Regions from separate parts of the Microbulbifer jejuensis genome, predicted to be linked through region 2. Evidence: predicted binding sites of a transcription regulator. Region 2 holds the regulator's gene; the other holds the start of a gene.
The links. Region 2 encodes LexA, which represses DNA repair genes until DNA is damaged. Its sites were predicted from a motif close to ACTGTNTNTANANACAGT; they were not measured.

Region 1 (10,957 bases), on a different contig from region 2:
CTATTTCCAAGAAAATGCTGTCTGTGTACTAAGGGATTCACAATACTGAGCCTTTCACAAATCCTACCCTACAACTCTTACCTTTCAGCATTATATATTTATTGGGATAGAAAAAGTAATCCGTGCTCATGACCTCATGACTATGTTAAGCTCAGCGCTTATTATTTCTTAATCATGTTCTCTGCAGTACAGGTGAATGTAAAAATACATTCATCTTGAAAAAGGAATTATTTATGAAGAGAATAATCAAACCTTCTTTATCAATGCTGGCATTAATTTTATTAGCGGGAATGGCAAGGGCTGAAGTTGATATTCCCAACAGTCAAGGTCATGATTTTTATCGATCAATTGGCATGTTAAGAGGAGCGCTTAGGTGTTCTGCTTCCTTTGTCCAGGTCTCGGAGAATACACAGGCTCCTGCTTATTTCCTGACTAATGGGCACTGCGCAATGGACCCCTTCCCTTCGGCTTCAGGTAATAAGGTGCTTTTGAATAAGCCAGTTGATTATACTGTCAAATTTAACTACTTCACTGACACAAAAGAAAATGCCAGCATTGCGGTTCACATTGACAAAGTGATTTATGCCACTATGAAAGAGACAGATTTTGCGATTTTATCTGCAGGGGCATCTGTTCAGGAATTAATAGAGCTGGGCCTAACTCCTTACAAACTGTTTCAGGAACCCCAAAAAGGGGAACCCATAACCGTTGCAGGCATTCCCGTAGCGGTGGATGCGCTGCAATTATCAACCTGCCTGGCAGATAGGACACTGGATGTCGTTGAGTATCACTGGCATTGGTATCAGATGGTTAAAAACAACTGCAAAGGGATCGCACCAGGAAGCTCTGGTTCCCCTGTATTTAATCTGCACCTGGCAATGGTGGGCATTATTAACACCACATCTATCGGTCATGTGGGAGAAACCTGTTACAACGGTAATCCTTGTGAGGTGGATGAAGCAGGTGCGCATATTGATGCGGGGAAAAGCTATTTTATACCCTCTGAGCACTTTATGGGGTGCTTCAATGCTGATTTCGGTTTATTCGATCTGAGTCAACTCTCGTGCCGCTTGCCTACTCCCTCATCTGTTGAGATTGAAAATTATCCTTATTTCTTTAGTGGTCTTAAAGCAAGCAATCAGCATTGGAAATTTACGCTTAAAGATCAGGAGAGCAGAGTTCGTTATAAAGAGGTGCGTTTGTCTGATCGAAAGGAGTCTTGCCAGGACATCAATGGTTACAGTGAGCCGGTATCAGGTATGACAGATTTTTCAGGTTGGCCTATCGCTGTCGAGCGAGAAGGCGTTCACCAATTTTGCCTGATTAGGGCCGGTGACAGTGACAAGCCATCACCGGAAGTGATTCAGGTTTTTGTGGATAACACGCCACCTTTAGAGGCTCCCGAGGTATTTATTTCACCCAATAAAACCGCATTTCAGCCGATCTTCCAACCCCCGGAGTACAGCGACTTCTATTATGCAACAGGAAATCCTGCTGTGCTGAACTGCGAAAAGGTTACCTATCAACGTTACTACAGGATTCCAATTCGTATTACTGAGCATCCAACCAAGGTGTGTTTGTACGGGCATGATTACGCCAATAATGAAAGTCAATATTATGAATACATTGTTGAGTAGATCGGATCTCTCAATACACTGAATGCCCGGGTTTGTTGGAAATTGTAGCGGTTACTATTCCCGGACACCAGTTTCGGTAATAAAGTCACCACCTGAAATAAAGGACTGCAATAAGTAGACAACATCACTCCTTCTCCCTGGGGTTCAAGCTGGATGCTGCCTGCCCAATCACAGATCCAGGTTATTCCATTTCAGCCCGCACAACCATAACTTTCCAGCCGCGTCCCGGTTGCTGGCTCTTGCGCGGCGAGCGTTCCCTTTTCAGGGGCTATTGGAAAATGTCAGATAAATCACGAACTGCCTATTCGCCGGGTGTCGTTGCTGGGCTTACTGTTCGACCTGAAGCCTCTCGCGGGAACAAGCCGCCCGGCAGTCGGTAGCCTCAGGGGCCTGAAACTGTCAAACTTGGACCCTGCCACCTGGTGCGAAGTGTTAAGCCGGAGCCACTTGGGCTCTAAGCTGGTCGCGGTAGCGCCGGCTCACGGGTATTTGCTGCCCGTTTTCCAGGTGAATCCGCGCATCTCCACTTTCAAGGGGTTCAATTTCCCCGATAAAATTCAGCCGAACAATATAGGAACGGTGCACACGTACAAAACCATCGGGGTCCAGGCGATCCAGCAGCTTCGCCATGGTATCCCGCAGGGGATAGACCCTGCCACTCAGGTGCAGATTCACATAGTTCCCGGCGGCCTCAACCCATTCAATATCCTGTACATTGACCAAAAACTCCTTGCCCAGTTTTTTTACCAGAAACCGCTCAGGGCGCTTGACCGGCGCCGCCGGTTCCCCTACCTCCGGGCGCCCCGGCAAGTGCGTCTTTCTCTGTAATTGCACCAACAGAAAACGGTACAGATAGATAATGCCGAGCAGGAGGCAATAGGTACGGAAGTCTTTCAGGTATTCATAAAACAGCTCCGCCGGCCAGTGACCAAAATTATAGGAGCCTCCCTCCAGGTGGTAAATCGCAGTGCGCATAGCCACCATGCCGACAACATGCAGCAACGACCAGGGTAAGGTGAGTAGCAGATGTATGGCGAGGTTACGCCCGACCACGCCCTTCTGCAGGGGAAAGTGGCGATCCCAGGCCAGAAGCAGCGGCAACAATAGGGCCAACATCAAAATGCTGCTGCCTTCCCACACCAGGAATTCCCAGGATTGGAAACCCCGGTCTCGATCGCGGTTTTCCAGGGAGGCCACAGCAAACTGCGCCAGCCACTGCACAGAAAAAAACAGTGCCCAGAGCCCCACTTCAATCTGCCGCCTGTGTGCCATGTACCCCTGTGCCGCCATCACTTTCCTACCCCAATTCGATTGCGCCAATACCCCTTCCGCCATTCATCCCCGAACACCACCACTGGTACCTGAGGCGGTGCCGATTGCCCCTTCGCGGTGGCGGGCAGGGTGTTGCGAAGGTGAGCATAGCGGCAAAGCAAAATGAAGGAAACCATGTCTATGACTACACAACGCCGCCACGATATCGACATCCTGCGCGTGCTGGCCTTTGGCCTGTTGATTCTGTACCACCTGGGAATGGCTTATGTGGCCGAATGGGGCTGGCATGTAAAAAGCAGTCACCAGAGCGAGACTCTGCAGCTTGTAATGCTGGCGCTAAACCAATGGCGCATGCCCCTGCTTTTTCTGATCTCGGGTGCGGCAACTTATTTCCTGTTGTACAAATTGGGTGGGAGGGGCTTTCTGTTCCACAGGCTGCATCAGCTGTTGATTCCCCTGCTGTTTGGCATGCTGATTGTGGTTCCACCCCAGGCCTATTACGAGGCGCTGGCCAACGGCGTGATTGAGCCGGGTTACCTCAACTTCCTCTGGCGCTATTTCACATTTCAGCCCTGGCCCGCGGACAGTTTTACCGGCAGCCATGTCGGCATTACCTGGAACCACCTGTGGTATCTGCCCTACCTGCTCTGCTACACGGTGGCCGTCATACCCGTTGCCCTATGGCTGCGGGCGCGGCAACAGCAACTGACAGCTTGGATCGCTGAAATCCGTGTCTGGCAACTCCTGCTCCTGCCCTTGTTGCCGCTTACTTTGTACGGTCTTTTTCTCTTCCCGCGTTTTGGCGGCATTAATTACGCAGTGATCGGCGACTGGTATACCCACGCCCAGTTTTTCACCTTCTTCCTCTGCGGTTATCTGCTCGTCAGTAACCGGGCACCCTGGCAGTTGCTGTCGCACTGGTGTATTCCATTGGTGGTTGCAGCAGCGCTCAGTTACAGCTTGTTCCTGTTCTTCGACAAAATCTTGCCGGAAGACGCCTTCTACGGGCAATCGTTTATCCACTTGGTCATCGTTTACGCCAATCGCTGGTTCTGGTTACTGGCGGTACTGGCCTGTGCCTATCGCTACCTAAACAAGCCCTTTCGCTGGCTGCCCTATGCCAACGAGGCTGTTTATCCCTGCTACATTCTGCACCAGACCATCACGGTTACTGCCGTATTTACGTTAGGTAGCCTGCCCCTGGGGCCAGTATTCGAGCCCCTGCTGGTTTTATTGATTACCGTTGCAGGGTGCCTGCTAATACACGAACTGCTTATTCGCCGGGTGCCACTGCTGCGCTTACTGTTCGGCTTGAAGCCCCTCACAGGAAAACGCAGCCCGGCAGCGAGCAGCCTGGCCCAGGGCACCTGAAGGCATCATGTCTGCGCCCGGCTGACCTCCACCTGCTGCAGGGCCTGGCGCATCAAGGCGTAAAACCCATTGCTGCGGGACTGGCTGAGGTGTTTACCCAGCCCCAATTCTTCAAACAGCCGGGGCAGATCAAGTGCGCAGATCTCCCCGGCAGTGCGCCCATCAATCTGTGACAGCAGCAGTGCCCCCAAACCCTTAACCACGCGGCTGTCACTGTCCAATTCAAAGAAATGGCGCCCACCCTCCTGCCAGTGCACCAACCAGGCCTGGGATTCGCAACCGCGAACGAGTTTTCCCGGACTGCGAATTTCCGGTTTGTGGCTAATAACCTTGCCCCAAAGTAACAACACCCGGTAGCGATCCTGCCAATTGCGCTGGGAAGTCAAATCCGCCAGTGACAACCGGGTAAAGTCGTCTCGGGGACCACTGCCACTTTCCCGCTGTAACTGCCCCGCAGGCGGCTGCTGGAAATCACAATACGCCTCCAGGGCCTGTAAAAAAGTCCGGATATCGCTCTCGGTATTGTAAGCGGCCACCGAGGCACGCACCGTGACCGGATTGCTGCCGGCCCGGCCCAGCAGTTGCGCACAGTGGTGTCCCACGCGTACGGCAATGTCCCGTTCATCCAGCCAGTGCATAAGATCAGCGGCACTGCCCTGTACCGGCACAAAGGCCGCAATACCCAGGTGGTTGCGGGCCTGACTCACCAGCTGAAAGTTTGGCAATGCCTCCAGTTCGCGATGCAACCAGTGCACCAGCTTCTGTTCGTGCGCGGCCATAGCCCTGCGATCCTGCCGGGCAAGAAACGCCAGCACGGCTCCAAGGCCGGCGATCGCTGCCAGCGGGGAGGTGCCGGCCTCGAATTTATGCGGTAACCCGGCGTAGCGGCTGGTTTGTAACCCGACTTCTGAAATCATCTCTCCACCGCCGAGCCAGGGGGGCATGGCTTCCAGCAATGCTTCGCGCCCATACAGCAGTCCGATACCGGTGGGCCCGTAGAACTTGTGCGCAGAGCACACAAAGAAATCACAGCCAATTTTTTGTACATCAACCACTTCATGCGCCGCCAGTTGGGCGCCATCTACAATCCACACACTGCGTGTGTGTTGCACTTGCCGGCGCACCTGGGCCAAATCCGGGCGCAGCCCGATTGCGTTGGCGCCTCCAGTGAGGGAAACCACCCGGGTGCGCTCATTCAGCACGGTGCTGAGCTGGTCAAACCGGGGAACACCCGCCGTATCGGGCACAAAACGCAGTGTCAATTGATATCGCTCGGCCGCCATCTGCCAGGGCACGATGTTGGCATGGTGCTCGGCGGTGGAAATTACGATCTCATCGCCGGGAGCGAGACTACTGCACAGGCAGTGGGCAAGCAGATTCAGGGCTTCGGTGGCACCGCGGCAGAAGACCATTTCATTGGGGCTGGCGGCATTGACAAATTCTGCTGCCTGCCTGCGCACCCGCTCCACCATTTCGGTGGCTTTGCGGGCGAGCCGGTGGCTGGACCTGTGGGTGTTGGCGCTGCTGTGCATATAATAATCGCGCACGGCATTGATCACCGACAGAGGCTTCTGTGTGGTCGCCGCGTTATCCAGGTAAACCAGCTCCGCATTTTCCTCTTGGGCAAAAAGTGGAAACTGCCGTTTGAATGCCTCTGCCGAAAAGCTCATAGGGAAAATACTGTCTCGGTGTTGTGACGGGTTGTATTGGCGATCTCATCAGCAGAAACGCCGCGCAACTTTGCCAGCTCTGCAGCGATTAAAGGCAGGTATTCGGGGCTGTTGCGCTGCCCCTGCCGGTCCGATAAGGGCATATCCGGTGCATCAGATTCCAGCAGCAGGCTCTCCAGCGGCACTCGGGAAAACGTGCGGCGCGTTTTCGTCGCGCGTGGATAGGTGATGGCGCCACCCACCCCCAGGTAAAAACCCAACTGCCAGTAATCCCCGGCCATCTGCTCGCTGCCACTAAAGGCGTGCACAACTCCACCGCGGGGAGGGCGATAGTGTTTCAGCAGCCGCAACACGGCATTGTGTGTACGGTGTACATGTAATACCAGGGGAAGTTGCAACGCACAGGCCACCTCTATCTGTAACCGGAACACGGCCTCTTGCAGGGCCAGGGGGGTCTCTATGGTGGTATCCAGGCCACACTCGCCGACCGCCACACAGGCGTATTTGCGCAGATGCGAGGTGAGGGCGTGACCGAGCTGATCCAGTCCCTCTGCCGATACGGTCAAATCCTGTATCTTGCCTACCCACCAGGGGTGAATACCCGCAGCCGCATACCAGCCCGGCTGGTCTTGGACCAGATCTGCCAGGGGTTGCCACTGAGCTTCGCAAACGCCAGGGATAATCATCCGGCTGACACCGGCAGCCATACACCTTTGCCAAACCCAATTCCTGTCCGGTGCAAAGGCATCAAAGTCAAAATGACAATGGCTGTCGATCAATTTCACTGAGTTCTCCGGGCTTGCCCGCATCCTGGCACGGGACAGTCGTTACCTATCTGCCCGGTATCAAACAGCGAAGCCATTGCGGGGCATTCCCTGTATTGTAACGGTCTGCACCGGCCTGAAAAGAGCGACCTTTGCCGAATCCCCAGCATGTGGCCCGTTGGAAAATCCCTGAAGGACAACAAGTTCCAGCCGTTCAAAGCCGGCCTGTCAGCACCGGGCCTCACTGGATGACCTCTGGCTGCTAGCGGGCGGTTCGGCAATGCCCAAGGAGTGCCTGGGTGAACTGGGCTGGAGTGATACTCCCGGCAGGGGATACCCTTACAGTTGCAACTTTTTGATCAGGCGTGCACTGGTAGTACCCTGCACCAGTAGAGAGAAAAGGACCACACCAAACACCATGGACTGGATTGTCCACCAGTAAGGCAACTCAACCGGTAAAGACAGAACCAGTGCCACGGCAATAACACTGCGCAAGCCACCCCAACTCATCAGCAGTCGCCAGGACTTTGGAATCGGCGGACCGACAAATCTGGTGAGCGGCGCGATCAATACCACCGAAAGCGCCCGCGAACCCAGGGCTGCCGCCGTTGCGATCAGCATGGCCAGCCACTGGTGCGTGAACATCTCAAAGGTAATCACCAATCCCATAATGACAAAGATGATGGCTGTAAACAGCAATCCCAGCCACTCCCAGGTCGGCTCGGCATCAGCCAGATAGGTTTTGCTCTGTCTGCGCAAACAGGAACGGGCCACAATGGCACAAACCATCACTGAAATAATACCGGATACCTTCAACACACTTTCGGCCAGATAGAAGCTGCTGAACGCGGCAATGACCAGGGTCATCAATGCTGCACTGGGGGAGCGCAGGAACAGGATGATCAGGGTGGTGACCAGGCCAAATACCAGCCCACAGGCCACACCGCCAAAAAAAATCATACAAAAATACAGTGCTACCGAACCGGCACTCAATGACGGGGCCTCGAGCCCCATCGCCGAACCCTCCATCAGAGAGTAAGTTGCCAACCCCAGCATCAGGGAGTAGAAAACCACCGCTGCAGCGTCATTAAAGAGGCTCTCCCCTTCAATGAGCGTCACCACATCCTGCCCACTCTGTCCCCGCCGCAATAAATTCACTATCGATACAGGGTCGGTAGCGGCGAGAATCGCGCCCGTCAACAGGGCTGCGACCCAGGGGAATCCCTGTGGGTGGCCGATACCATAATAAGTGATTGCCGCGATAAGAAAGGCGCAGACAACCAGGCCCAAGGTAGAAAACAATAAAATCGGACCTATCCAGCGCTTCAGTATTTTTGGTTCCAGTTGCCAGGCCGATTCAAAAATCAGAACAGGAAGAATAACGAAGAAAACCAGCTCACGCAGACTGGTTGCCCGCAGTCCGGTGTCGTACTCGATCACTGGCAACAACAGGGCAGCCAGGACACCGGCGATTAGGCAGCCAAGTGTGTTATCTATGCGCAGGATACGTGCAATGCCCAGCCCAATGACCGCCGCCAGAGCCAGGTAAAGCCCCTGTCCTACGATGGTGACTACATCGCTCACTGGTTTGTCCCCTTGCGGATTATCAAGCTGGCAATAGAAATGTTGACTCTAATAGCTTTATACAATAGCCATTCCCCGGTTTTCGTCAATAGGCAGAATGTGCAGGCCAAACCCCACACAATGGGGGCTCTCAACAACCTTTTTCCCTAATGTAGCTCCCCAAAGAATAGCTTGCGCACAATGCGGGCATCACCATAAACTGTACATACATACAGTTAAGGTTGCGCCTATGTCCGATAACAACAACGCCAACCCGCCGCGCCACCACAAGGGGCGCGGTGCGGCCAGTAATATCACCGGGCGCTTTACCCATCATTCAAGCACCCGCGAGAGTGACGGCTGGGCAGTGGTAGCCGAGCCGCTGGAGCGCCTGCTCACCGAAGCTGTCGAAGAAAAGGCCAGATCGATCATTGCCACCAATCAATCGCCCGATATCCCCTTTACCCAGTCAATCAATCCTTACAGAGGGTGTGAGCACGGATGTATCTATTGCTATGCCCGCCCCGCCCATGCCTACATGGATCTCTCACCCGGCCTTGACTTCGAGAGCAGGATATTCTTTAAACCGAACGCCGCGGCCCTGCTGGCGCAGGCGCTGCGCAGGCGGAATTACCAGTGCAGCCCCATAGCACTGGGCACAAACACCGACCCCTACCAGCCGCTTGAAAAAGAAAAATGCATCACCCAGGCATTAATCCAGGTAATGCAGCAGTTCCAACATCCAACAACCATTATTACCAAGGGGCAGCTGATCCTGCGCGATTTACCGATTCTTGCAGAGATGGCCCAGGACAAGCTGGTCCAGGTCGCAATTAGTGTCACCACACTGGACAACGCCTTGAAGAGAAAGCTGGAACCCCGTACGGCGGGCCCGTCTGCCCGGTTGCGTATCATCGAGCAACTGAGCAGCGCCGGGATACCCACCGCAGTACTCGCGGCGCCGATGATCCCGGCACTCAATGACTGTGAGCTGGAGGCTATCCTCACCGCTGCCCGCAATGTCGGCGCCGAGCACGCCGCCTATATTCTTTTGCGATTACCCTATGAGGTGGCGCCATTGTTCCGCGAATGGATCGCGGTACACTACCCGCAAAAGGCCAGACACGTTATGAGCCTGATACGGCAAAGCCGCGGGGGGCAAGACTATCAAAGCGACTTTTCCCAGCGCCGTACCGGTACCGGGGTGTTTGCACAGTTATTGCGCCGACGCTTTCATGTTGCCACCAAAAAGCTGGGCTTGAATGACCGCAGCCTGTCGCTAGACTGCAGTCGATTCCGGCCCCCGCCCCAACCCGGTGAGCAGCGCGCGTTATTCTAGCGGCAGCAGATGGTATGTACTATAAACAGACTTTGAGCAGGTGGGCTATTGGATGGGTTGTTGGTTTGTCTATCTGATCCGCACGGGCAGCGGCACACTCTATACAGGAATCACCACAGACACCCAGCGCCGCTTTGCCGAACACTGTAGCGGTGGTGCCAGAGCTGCCAAGGCCCTGCGCGGCAAGGGACCACTCACTTTGGAATACCAGACCGAAACCCCGGACAAACCAACAGCACTAAAGCTGGAAAGGGCAATCAAGCGGTGGCCCAAGCAGAAAAAGGAGGGGCTTATTGCCGGCAAAGAGCCGCTGCCCCATGTAGGTATCCGGCCAACGGGGAAGTTGCGGGACAAAAAAACTCAGATCCCTTAGGGGCTGTTCCCGTTTGGATGTAGCCTATTGATTTGTATTAGTTCAGACCAAATCTGACACATCTCCTTGAAAAGGGGGGGGTTTACCGGTTTTGATGAAGGTGACGAAACCTGAAACCAAAACCAAGGATAAACCCCATGATTCATACTAACGATCGCATCATTAAACACAAGGCCGGTCTGCTCAATCTGGAGGAAGAACTCGGCAAAATCTCCAAAGCCTGCAAGATGCTCGGCGTATCGCGAGACACCTTCTCTCGTTACAAAGAGGCCGTATCCAGCGGCGGCGTGGACGCCCTGCTGGAGAAGAACCGGCGGGTGCCAAATCACAAGAATCGCGTTGACTCAGCTATCGAAGAAGCAGTGCTGGCTTATGCCCTTGAAGAGCCTGCTCATGGGCAGGTAGCCGCCAGCGCCAGGGCCTCTGACCGGTACTCCTCGGAGTATTGCTTGCGAGTGGTTTTGATTGATTTCTTTGGTTTTGCCATGGGTTACCTCTGTCGCGTAGTTTATCGCTTAAGAGAGTGTCCGTCGTTGGTGGGCAAGATCACTTCTTTATTGTGAGACCTCCATCCCGTTAGGTTAATTGGAAATCTCATCGAGGTCATGGTGCTAATTTAGGGAGAAAGGTCAAGCTGCGCACTACGCTGCTTCTGTCATCGCACCTGCTTCGGCAGACTGGGTACTGGCAGCAACAAGGTTGCCACTATCTTGAATACTCTGCACCAGGCGATCAAGGCCATCGTAGCTGTTATTTTCTAGTGATGGTTGATCGGGACCAGGCTCTGTAATGGCTCTGAAGTGGTCAACGGCTTTCGGTCAACTGGCCACTATAAAGCACTTCAGAACTCAACTACAAACTGCCCCAGCTTTCTGCGCACCACAGGTAGGGAGCTGGCAACAGCAAGGAAAGCTCTAAATTCAAGCCTTGCTTTTATGGACCTTCCGGTGACGATTTTGCGGACACGC
Region 2 (10,957 bases):
GTCCAGATAGTTTGCGGCCAACACGGACTGGATGGACTTGTGATACCAGCCCCAGTTGCTCGCCACCTTACCTGCGGCCAGTAATTCCTCGGGAGTCATATCCCTGGTGGCGTAATTCCACTCCCTGCGCGCATGAAAGAATTCGCCCATGGCCTGTAATTCACGCGCTCTCTGAAAGGCCGGGCGGTGCGCTATGGTTTGAACCTGCTCGGTCGTGATCGGCGCGGGCCTGTGAACAAAGCTGTAGTGTTGCCCCAGTGCATCTGCGGCGAGAAAGCCGTAGTAGCTGCGTTTCTGTGCCAGTTGTCGGTAGAGGTGTGCAGAGACCCCGGTGTGTGACTCGCCGTAGAGCTCGTCCAGTGAGCGGGCTTTCCAATAGAGCCAGCGGTCGAGTTGCTGCTTGGCTGGCGGTAGTCGGTCGATCCAGAAGGCAACCTGTTCCCAATCCAACTCGCGCAGGAACTGGCGTGCCAACCACTCGATGCTGTGCCCATTTCTGATCGCGCGACCCCGCCCAAGCCGCAACAATCCCGGCATATTCTCCTGTCGCGCAAATTGCCGCGCCAGGTGGTGCAACAGTGTCTCCTGTTCGGTATCGCTGAAGAGAAAACTGGCGCTATAGCGCTGCCAGGCCTGTTCGGCGCTGGCTGCGTCCTGTCGCGCCAATCGATGAAGGCCGTACAGGATAATTTCCCGGTTCTGCTGGAGGCCGTCCAAAAAGCGGGAATAGTTGAGTAGCAGCTCGGGGGTTTTGTGTACTTGGCGCAAGCGTGCTGCCAGCTCCTTGTAGGGCGCCTTCATTTTCCTGGCAATATAGGTGGCCAGTGCCGGATTACCCTCTTTGAGTGCGAGCAGATGGCGTCTCCAAATCAGCTTCTGGGTAAGCCCACCGTCCTGCCTCCAGCGGGCAAAAACGGGATCGCATTCCTCCACCTGGGAATGCCCCACCAGCCAAAGCTGCCTTGCTAGCCGGTAGGCTTGTGCCCTGTCCCCATGACGGGACAGGGCATCGGCATAATAACAGCGCAAGGCAGTGCGGTTTTGTGGCTTCGGCCGGTAGTATTTCAGATAGGCTTTAAACTGGCCCCGACTGCCCAATTGCATAAGGAGTTGTATGCGCATCCAGTCGCCAATAGCGGTATTTTCATTCTCGGTGAGAAACCGGTTTATTTCCGCCATGGGCAGCTGCGGCAGATTTTTATGAATGATCCAATAGTCCAGATAGGGGGCCAGAGGATAGTCCTTGAGTTCGGATTTCAGTTTTTTAAGCTGGTGCGGGTGGTTGTGGCCGATGGCGAGCCGTGCCCTGCGCAGTTTCTGGCGATAGACAATAACCTCTTCGCCCGGGATTGCCGCTGACTGCTCCGAAGGCGGCGCCTGTTGCTGGGCCTTGCACGGGGCAATCAGGCAGACACAGATCATCAAGAGAGGGGAGAGCAGGGCAATCCCCCTTGTGTCGGTCCACATCTCATTTATCCCGATATTGGGTGCATCCTCGCCAGTATGCGGGAGAGCACGATAAAAATGCTAAAATAGCGGATTTTTCACAGGGCCCGTAGTATTGAGTTCGCGTTTTCATTTGGCGGGAATGCAATCCGGGTTTGTTAAGTGTAGTGCGTGTTTATGTTGCTTCTATTGGATGGGGTCAGTCTTCGCTACGGGACCCAAGTACTTGCTGAGAAAGTCAGCGCAAAAATCGAGCGTGGTGATCGCATTTGCCTTGCGGGGCGCAATGGGGAGGGTAAATCCAGTCTGCTGCGCCTGATTGCCGGGCAGGCCGACCCCGACGAGGGTGAGGTTGTTCGCGCCAGCGGCATGGTGATGGCGATGCTGGAACAGGCCCTGCCGTCGGGTTGTAATGAATCCGTCTATGCCTATGTCGCAGGTGGACTGGGTGAGATCGGCGCCGTATTGGCGGGCTACCGGGATAATCCCACTGCCGAGCTGCAGGCGCAACTGGAGGCTGCGCAGGGCTGGGGCCTGCTGCCGCGTGTCAGTGGGGTATTGGACCGTCTCGGCCTCGATGGCGATGGGCGGGTTGAGGCGCTCTCCGGTGGCTGGCAGCGCCGCGCGGCACTTGCCCGCGCACTGGTAACGGAGCCGGACCTGTTGATCCTCGACGAGCCCACCAATCATCTGGACATTGCTGCGGTGGAGTGGCTTGAGGACTTCCTTGCCGACTATCGTGGCGCCCTGTTATTTGTGAGCCACGACCGTGCGCTGGCCCGGCGTCTGTCCCGCACAGTTTGGGACTTGGACCGGGGCCATTTGCGCGCCTTTCGCTGTCAGTTCGAGCGCTATCAGGAGGAAAAGGAAAAACTGTTGGAGGAGGAGGCCAGAACTGAGGCGCTATTCGACAGGAAACTGGCCCGGGAGGAAGCTTGGATTCGCCAGGGTATCAAGGCCCGCCGCACCCGCAACGAGGGGCGAGTCCGCGCCCTGCAAGGGCTCAGGCGTCAACGGGAGGCGCGCAGGCGCCAGCAGGGCATTGCGAGAATTTCTGTCGACAGCGGGGAGAGGTCCGGCAAGCTGGTGGCGGAGCTGACCGATGCCACGTTTGCTTATCCCGGCGAGAAACCGCTGATTCGTGATCTCTCCTTCAGCTTGATGCGCGGTGACAAGATCGGCCTGATCGGCCCCAATGGCGCGGGCAAGAGTACCCTGATTCGCTTGCTGCTGGGAGATTTGCAGCCCCAGTGTGGCCGTGTGCGCCTGGGGACCAAGCAGCAGATAGCCTACTTTGATCAGCACCGTGACCAGTTGAATCCCGATTTAACGGTGTTGGACAATGTGACCGGGGGCCGCGATTCGGTACTTGTTGGTGGTAAGAGCCGCCACGCAATGTCCTATCTGTCTGATTTTTTGTTCAGTGGTGCCAAGGCGCGCGCCCGGGTTGGCGCCCTGAGTGGTGGCGAACGCAATCGTGCTCTGTTGGCTAAGCTGTTCAGTCTGCCCGCTAATATTCTGGTACTCGACGAACCCACCAACGACCTGGATGCGGAAACCCTGGAGTTGCTGGAGAAGTTGTTGCTGGACTTCAGCGGTACCGTCCTGTTGGTGAGTCATGATCGCGCCTTTTTGGACAATGTGGTGGGCGCCTGCCTGGCTTTTGAAGGGAATGGCTACATTCGCGAGTATGTGGGAGGTTATAACGATTTTATTCGCCAGGGGGGCAGCTTCGCAGCGGGGACCAAAGCGGAAAAGATCACCGAGACCACGCCTTCCCCCAAACCCGCGGATAGGGCGAAGTCGCGGGATCAAAAAAAGAAGCTTGGCTACAAGTTGCAACGAGAGCTGGACAGCCTGCCTGAGTTGATTGAAGGGCTCGAAGAGGCAATCGGCGCTTTGCAAGCGGAGGTTGCCGATCCCGCTTTTTTCCGCCAACAGCCGTCTTTGGTACAGGGGCGGTTGGGTTTGCTCACAGAAAAGCAAGCGCAGTTGGAGGCCGCTTTTGAGCGTTGGTCTGAACTCGAAGGCGGGACCGGCTGAGCGTGTTTCTGGCGATTGAAGGGTGGTGGTTTTGCCAACCTCAAACTGCCCCCCTGATCAGCTACTTATCTTCCAGGTGCACGCGGATTGCCAGCACATCGCATTTGGCCCCGTGTAACACCCCATTGGCCGTTGAGCCCAGCAACAGGGCCAGGCCGTGGCGGCCGTGGCTGCCGATGACGATCAGGTCTGCCCCCAGGTCCCCGGCCAGGCGGTGTATTTCGGTAGACGGCTGGCCGAGAATGACATGTTGTCGTTCGGTGGGAATATTCAGCGCATGTGCGGCCTTGCGCAGCTGTTCTTTGGCCTGGGTTTGCAACTGATCCTGTACTTCGGAGAGGTCCATAGGGATATCTCCGCCATAGGCAAAAGTCAAAGGCTCTATGGCATGCACCAAACTCATCTCAGCGCCGAATGCCCCGGCAAGCGCTGCGGCTTTTTTCAGTACCTGAGAGGATTCCTTGGAGAGATCAAGGCCGACCAAAATTCGTTGATATTCCGCCATAATGTGCTTTCTCCCGTCTCTATTATTGACTTTGTGAATACACCCTTTCGACAGCCATTTTCAGTCTACCGTAAAAAAACTGTTTGACACAGATCATACGAAACAGCACACAATGGCGGTTTTTGTCTATTGATCAGGTGGGCGGTTATGTCGGAATGGGTGCCAGTGATCATTATTGCCCTCGTCATTGGGCTGGTACTGGGGCCGGTAATGTGGCTGAAACCCAACCGGCGAGACCGCCAGTTGGCGGACATGCGCAGCCGGGCTGCACGGGCGGGCATTACTGTGCAGATTCAGGCCCTTCCGGCCCCCGCTGGCAGGGGGACTGCCGCCGTCTATTCCCATCCGTGGCGGGACCGCAAAGGGCTGCAGGTCGGCTGGAGTTTACAGCGCCAGCGGGTGGCGCACGAGTTGAATTTTGCCGGGTGCTGGGATTGGGGTAGCGCTCGGGCGGCTCCCCAATCCGCCTGGCATCATCTGCACCAATTGCTGGAAAAAGTGCCAGTGGATACCGATGCAGTCGTAGCCACCGATGTGGGGTTGGGCATCCAGTGGCGGGAAACTGGTGGGGGACAGGCCTTTGCAAAACTGTTATCGGCACTGGCTGAATTCAGTCCGCTGATAGAGGGGGTCATACGCAAACCGAGTCCGGCAAGGCCTCCGGTAGGTTAGCCTGATGGGCTCGATAGCGTGAAGAGGAGACAGGCGCTATGTCTCTTTCCCAGTCCTTTATCGGGTGGACATTTTTGTTGTTTGGCACAGAAAATTGTCAGCTCTGCTTGACCGCGCAGTGACTGGAGCTTATATATTCGCGCAGCGCAAGCCTGCACTCACGGCTTGCCAGGTCTCAAACAGCAGTAAATTTTTATTTTAAATCAGAGAGTTATGGGTAAATCACTGGTCATCGTTGAATCACCGGCCAAAGCAAAAACCATCAACAAATACCTCGGCAAGGACTTTGTGGTTAAGTCCAGCGTTGGCCATATTCGCGATTTGCCCACAGGTGGGGGCCGCAAACAGCCTGTTGATGCAAAGGCTCGGGCGCGGCGCGCGGCGGAAACCCGCAAGCTCTCCCCGGAGGCGAAAGCGGCTTACAAGCGCAAAAAGAGTCACGAGCAGCTGATCAAGCGCATGGGCATAGACCCGGATCACGGCTGGCTGGCACATTATGAAATTCTGCCAGGCAAGGAAAAAGTCGTCAGCGAATTGCGCAAGCTTGCTGAAAACGCTGACCATATCTACCTAGCGACAGATTTGGATCGCGAGGGGGAGGCAATCGCCTGGCATTTGCGCGAGGCCATCGGCGGTGATGACGATCGCTATCGCCGGGTGGTCTTTAACGAAATTACCAAGTCCGCGATTCAGGGTGCCTTCAAAGACCCCGGGCGCCTGAATATCAACCGGGTGAATGCCCAGCAGGCACGGCGGTTTCTCGACCGTATTGTCGGGTATATGGTATCGCCGCTACTTTGGGAAAAAGTGGCCAGGGGATTGTCCGCAGGACGCGTGCAGTCTGTGGCCGTACGTCTCGTAGTGGAGCGGGAACGGGAGATCCGCGCCTTTATCCCGGAAGAGTACTGGACTCTGTTTGCCGACACAAAAACCGATAAAGCCGACAAGCTGCGCCTTGAGGTCAAAAAGCAGGCCGGTCAGGTATTCCGTCCCGTCAATGAGGCCCAGACGAATGGTGCCACGCGACAGTTGGAGTCCAGTACATTCGTTGTTAGCGGGCGGGACGACAAGCCGACCAGCTCCAAACCCGGAGCCCCGTTTATCACCTCGACACTGCAGCAAGCGGCGAGTAATCGCCTCGGTTTCGGTGTGAAGAAGACCATGACCCTGGCTCAGCGTCTGTATGAAGCGGGGCACATTACCTACATGCGTACCGATTCCACCAACCTCAGTGGGGAGGCAGTGGAATCTGCGCGGGAATATATCGGCGAGCACTACGGCGATAAGTACCTGCCAGGAGTGCCTAACACCTACAGCAGCAAGACGGGTGCCCAGGAGGCCCACGAGGCCATTCGACCCTCCGATGTACGCATGGGCCCGAATATGCTATCCGGGGTAGAGCGCGATGCGGAAAGGCTCTACAACCTGATCTGGCAACAGTTTGTCGCCTGCCAGATGACACCTGCACAATTTACCTCTACCTCGATCGTGGTCAGCGCCGGTGAATTTGAACTGCGCGCACGGGGCCGGGTTATCCGCTTTGATGGTTTCCTCAAAGTGGCGCCTTCTGGGGGCAAAAAGGAGGAGGATCTGGTGCTGCCGGACGTCAAAGTCGGCGACAGGCTCGCACTGCAGAAATTGGACCCGAGACAGCATTTCACCAAACCGCCTGCGCGCTTTAGCGAAGCGGCCCTGGTTAGGGAATTGGAAAAACGCGGCATTGGTCGGCCCTCCACCTATGCATCGATTATTTCCACCATTCAGGACCGCGGTTATGCGCGCCTGGAAAACCGGCGTTTCTACGCGGAAAAGATGGGCGATATTGTTACTGATCGCCTCAGCGAAAGCTTCAAAAATCTGATGGACTTCGGGTTTACCGCGAGCCTGGAAGAGTCCTTGGATGCGGTGGCCGAAGGGGAGAAAGGTTGGAAACAGTTGCTCGATGAGTTCTATCGGGACTTTTCCGCTCGCCTGGAAAAGGCGCAGTCTGCCGAGGCGGGCATGCGCCGCAATACCCCGACCGATACGGATATCACCTGTAGCAAATGCGGACGTCATATGCAGATTCGCACCGGTTCCACTGGGGTATTTCTGGGCTGTTCCGGCTATGCTCTGCCGCCCAAGGAGCGCTGCGTCAATACCATGAACCTGGTGTCCGGCGATGAGGCGGTTGATGCGGACACGGATGAGGAAGCGGAATCCCGCCTTCTACGCGAGAAGCGTCGTTGTGCCAAATGCGGCACGGCCATGGACAGCTACCTGCTGGACGAACACCGCAAACTCCATATCTGTGGCAACAATCCGGATTGTAACGGCTACGAAATTGAGCAGGGCACCTTTAAGATCAAAGGCTACGATGGTCCGATCATCGAGTGCGACAAGTGCGGCAGTGATATGCAGCTGAAGTCCGGTCGCTTTGGTAAGTACTTCGGCTGTACCAATGAAGCTTGTAAAAACACCCGCAAGTTATTGAAAAGTGGCCAGCCGGCGCCACCAAAAATGGACCCGGTGCCCATGCCGGAGTTGTCGTGCTTGAAAGTGGATGACCACTATATCCTGCGTGACGGTGCCAGCGGGCTTTTCCTGGCGGCCAGCCAGTTTCCAAAAAAACGCGAGACACGCGCCCCTCTGGTCAAAGAGCTGCTGCCTCACAAGAGCGAAATCGACCCCAAGTACAGCTTCCTCTTCTCGGCCCCGCTCAAAGACAATGAAGGGCGGGACACTGTAGTCCGTTTCAGTCGCAAGATGCAGCAGCAATATGTGCAATCTGAGGAGGAGGGCAAAGCGACGGGATGGCGTGCTTTCTATCGTGAAGGCGCTTGGCGGGTGGAGACCGGCAGTAAAAGCACCACTGCCAGACGTAAACCCCCGCGCAAGAAAGCAGTTCAGGGCAGCCAATGACGACTCTCTATACGGGGTTGGTTGTCTCTGCACTGCGCAAATGTCAGCTGTTGTTACAGAGGACCGGCGAATCTGACTTGCAAAGCAGGGCCCTGGAAGAGGCGGCCCTGTTTCAGTTATGGAAAGCCTACAGGGCTTTCCTCGCTGAGCTGGCAATCCAATTGCAATTGGGTTTCGAGCCTGAGTCTTTGCAAGTTATCTTGGATAGTCTTGAAAGCCAGGGAGTGGTCAGCAGTGAGGCCAGGGAATTGTCCTTGCTCAGCGCTGATCCCGATAGTTGGTTAAGTAAACTGCTTCAAGCTTGGAAGCAGCTGCAACAACTTGCCCCCGCGCCCACTAGGGAATCCGTGCGGAAAGGGGCAAACCTGATCCCACTGCACAGTATTGCCTTCCCCGCATCTAACGCGATTTCCGCTGAAATACTACTAGAGTGGCACAGTGCCCTGAGTGAATTGGTGCGCAGGCAGCGCGCCAGTTTGGAGGAGTGTTAAGGGTACCTGTGTACCATTTGCTCCGCCGGCTGCGCCCACTGAAACTTATAAATAGCCTGTGGTACACTGGGCGGAAATTGATTTGTGGTGAAGGAAAAGCAAATGTCCTCCGAAACTTTTGAGATTATTGAACTGGCCAATGGCGACGTGGCATTGCGTCGTAGTGGCCACAAGGAGGACCCTCTGGTGAGTATTCATTTCTCAGACGAGAGTCTCCAGTTTATGAGAAAGCATAAGGTGGCTATTGCCCGCGCTATGCTGGAAGCGGGCATTGAGGCTGTGCATAATCTGGATGACCTGGAGCCTGGTTACCTTGAGGAAGACGAGGAGGCAATGCCGGTTAACCATACGATCCACTGATCGAGCGGTTACCCAGGGGAGTTTCAACAGCGGCCAGTGGCCGCTGTTTTCGTTTCAGGCGTGAAAAATTAGGGGGTTTGACGAATAACGCCCACGGCCAACCCTTCAATCACAAAGTTGTTGTCCCGCATATCCACCCGAAGGATGTCAAAGTCCTCGTTTTCAGGCAGCAACTGCACCGCCGCCTGGTTGCCTTTGCGGCGGAAACGTTTAACGGTTACCTCGTCGTCAATGCGCGCCACGACAATTTGTCCATTCCTGACCTGTTCGGTTTTTTGTACCGCAAGCAGATCACCGTCGAGTATGCCCGCATCGCGCATACTCATCCCGTGTACCCGAAGCAGGTAGTCTGCAGGGGGGCGGAAGAAGTTGGCGGGAAGGTTGCAATAGTCCTCGATGTGTTCTGCCGCGAGAATAGGGTGACCCGCGGCAACACGACCAATGATGGGAAGGCCGGATTGGTGGTCGGGAATCCGAATGCCGCGGGAGGCGCCAGCGACCATCTCAATGGCTCCTTTGCGCGCCAGAGCCTTGAGGTGCTCTTCTGCGGCATTGGGTGATCGGAATCCCAGCTCTTGGGCAATTTCCGCCCGGGTCGGCGGATAACCTGTTTCAACCAAATAGGCTTTGATCAGCTCCAATACTTGGGTTTGTCGGGCGGTGAGATTGGTCATAGGGTTACCTGAAGTTCTGTATTTTTATACAGTTGCTGGGATTATATACAGAATTGATGTTCTTGCAATCCCAATGCACCCCCGTTCTATATGCTGCTACATTGGTTATGCAGACAGGAAATGAACACGATTGTTGAAAGGCCTGACAGAGAGGGAATAATGCTGGATGCAAAAATGGCCGAGGCATGGCGGGTGCTGCGCATACAGTCGGAGTTGGTAGATGGCATTGAACGCCTGATCGCACTCAGTGGTGCGGTTACGGTTTTTGGTGGTGCGCGCTTTACAGAGAATAGCTCTGAATACCAGCAGGGCGTGAAACTGGGTGAGCTATTGGCAGCAGAGGGTATTTCGGTTATCACCGGTGGGGGACCGGGTTTGATGGAGGCGTGTAATCGTGGTGCTTTTGACCTGCCGGGTACTTCGATCGGTTTGAATATCGAGCTTCCCTTTGAGCAAACGGCCAACCCCTATCAGGATATCAGTTTGAATTTTCGTTATTTCTTTGTGCGTAAATTTATGTTTGTCAAGCATGCTGTGGGGTTTGTGGGGCTGCCGGGAGGTTACGGCACCTTGGACGAATTATTCGAGGCACTAACTTTGGTGCAAACGCAAAAAGTACGCCGTTTTCCCATTGTACTAGTGGATAGGCACTACTGGAGTGGCCTCTACAACTGGCTAGTGGATACGGTTTTGGAGCGAAATTGCATTGATGCAGGAGATCTGGACTTGTTCCACATCGTAGAGACAGTAGAGGAGGCGGCAGAGCTGATACTGCATTATATGCGACCTCAGGGGTGACCGGAGTTTTTCCCTGTGTGCCGCGCCTACCTTCCCTTCGTATTTTAGCCCGCAGAGGAAACCGCACTATCAGGATCTATTGGTCAAGATCTGTTGGATAGACGCTTTTGAAAAACCGGCACAAAGGCACAGACTGCCTTTATTGTGTGACTCGCACCGGCCTGGGCCTGGCGGCAGCACCCTCTCGCATCGCAATGACCCGGCAATCTAGAGTAGGGCGGGCTAGCCATAACTAAGCCAACCACACCTGCTCCTAGGGGAGTGGTACGTCTCAACATAGCTTTCCTAACCAATACGCACTGTGGCCACGGCCTCGATGATTGATCGGGGACTTGGGGGGGTAGAACAAGGTGTCACCGGTGCGATGGTGGAATGTGCTAGTCTGGCCAGAATCAAACACCTGTTTTAAATTTTGGTCTAATGCTTATGAGCCATACGGACACCGTTAGCCGCATACTGGACGCCGCAGAGGTTCTGTTTGCGGAGCGCGGCTTTACCGAGACATCCCTTAGGACAATCACCAGCACGGCCGGGGTTAATCTGGCCGCGGTCAACTATCACTTTGGTTCAAAGAAAGCATTGATTCAGGCGGTATTTGAACGTTTTTTAACCCCGTTCACTTGCGCGCTGGAGTCAGAGCTGGACCGGCGGGCTGCATCTGGACTGCCCCTGCATGTGGAAGACCTGTTGGGGAGTCTCTACCGGGTGGGGCTCGGCAGTCTCAGTGAAAATGGCCTCAACCCCCAGCGTTTCATGCGCCTTTTAGGGTTGGCCTATACGCAGTTCCAGGGGCATTTGCGCCGTTTCATCGTGTCCCGATATGGCGATAGCTATCGCCGTTTTGCCGGCCTGTTGGCAGGAGCCCTCCCCGGGGTGGACCCTGTCACTTTCTACTGGCGCCTGTACTTTATGTTGGGTGCGACCATCTTTACGTTGTCGAGTTTCGATGCCATAGAGGCTATCCTGAGGGAGGATTTTGGTGCGCAGAGCAGTTTGCCGGAGACTCTGGAGCGACTGGTGCCAGCTGCCACTGCCATGCTCAAGGTTGTTGCGAAATAGCCTCTGAC

Region 1: ACL7TT_RS14025 (PA0069 family radical SAM protein) is a predicted target of LexA. The motif match lies at 8,497-8,514, and genes of this name have one in related genera.

Annotation. Positions count from the first base shown of each region.
Region 1 covers NZ_JBLBUB010000021.1:11,463-22,419, reverse strand. Annotated here, with positions in the region: gene ACL7TT_RS14055 (S1 family peptidase) at 234-1,637, shown strand; gene ACL7TT_RS14050 (LytR/AlgR family response regulator transcription factor) at 2,070-2,927, opposite strand; gene ACL7TT_RS14045 (acyltransferase family protein) at 3,090-4,280, shown strand; gene ACL7TT_RS14040 (aminotransferase class V-fold PLP-dependent enzyme) at 4,286-5,950, opposite strand; gene ACL7TT_RS14035 (TatD family hydrolase) at 5,947-6,735, opposite strand; gene ACL7TT_RS14030 (cation:proton antiporter) at 7,054-8,298, opposite strand; gene ACL7TT_RS14025 (PA0069 family radical SAM protein) at 8,528-9,616, shown strand; gene ACL7TT_RS14020 (GIY-YIG nuclease family protein) at 9,669-9,989, shown strand; partial or broken gene ACL7TT_RS14015 (helix-turn-helix domain-containing protein) at 10,127-10,390, shown strand; gene ACL7TT_RS14010 (FAD-dependent oxidoreductase) at 10,831-10,957, opposite strand, start outside.
Region 2 covers NZ_JBLBUB010000005.1:106,319-117,275, reverse strand. Annotated here, with positions in the region: gene ACL7TT_RS04905 (transglycosylase SLT domain-containing protein) at 1-1,467, opposite strand, end outside; gene ACL7TT_RS04900 (ATP-binding cassette domain-containing protein) at 1,624-3,489, shown strand; gene ACL7TT_RS04895 (universal stress protein) at 3,551-3,994, opposite strand; gene ACL7TT_RS04890 (hypothetical protein) at 4,142-4,666, shown strand; gene topA (type I DNA topoisomerase) at 4,880-7,567, shown strand; gene ACL7TT_RS04880 (DUF6586 family protein) at 7,564-8,058, shown strand; gene ACL7TT_RS04875 (hypothetical protein) at 8,161-8,418, shown strand; gene lexA (transcriptional repressor LexA) at 8,487-9,092, opposite strand; gene ACL7TT_RS04865 (LOG family protein) at 9,252-9,890, shown strand; gene ACL7TT_RS04860 (TetR/AcrR family transcriptional regulator) at 10,317-10,949, shown strand.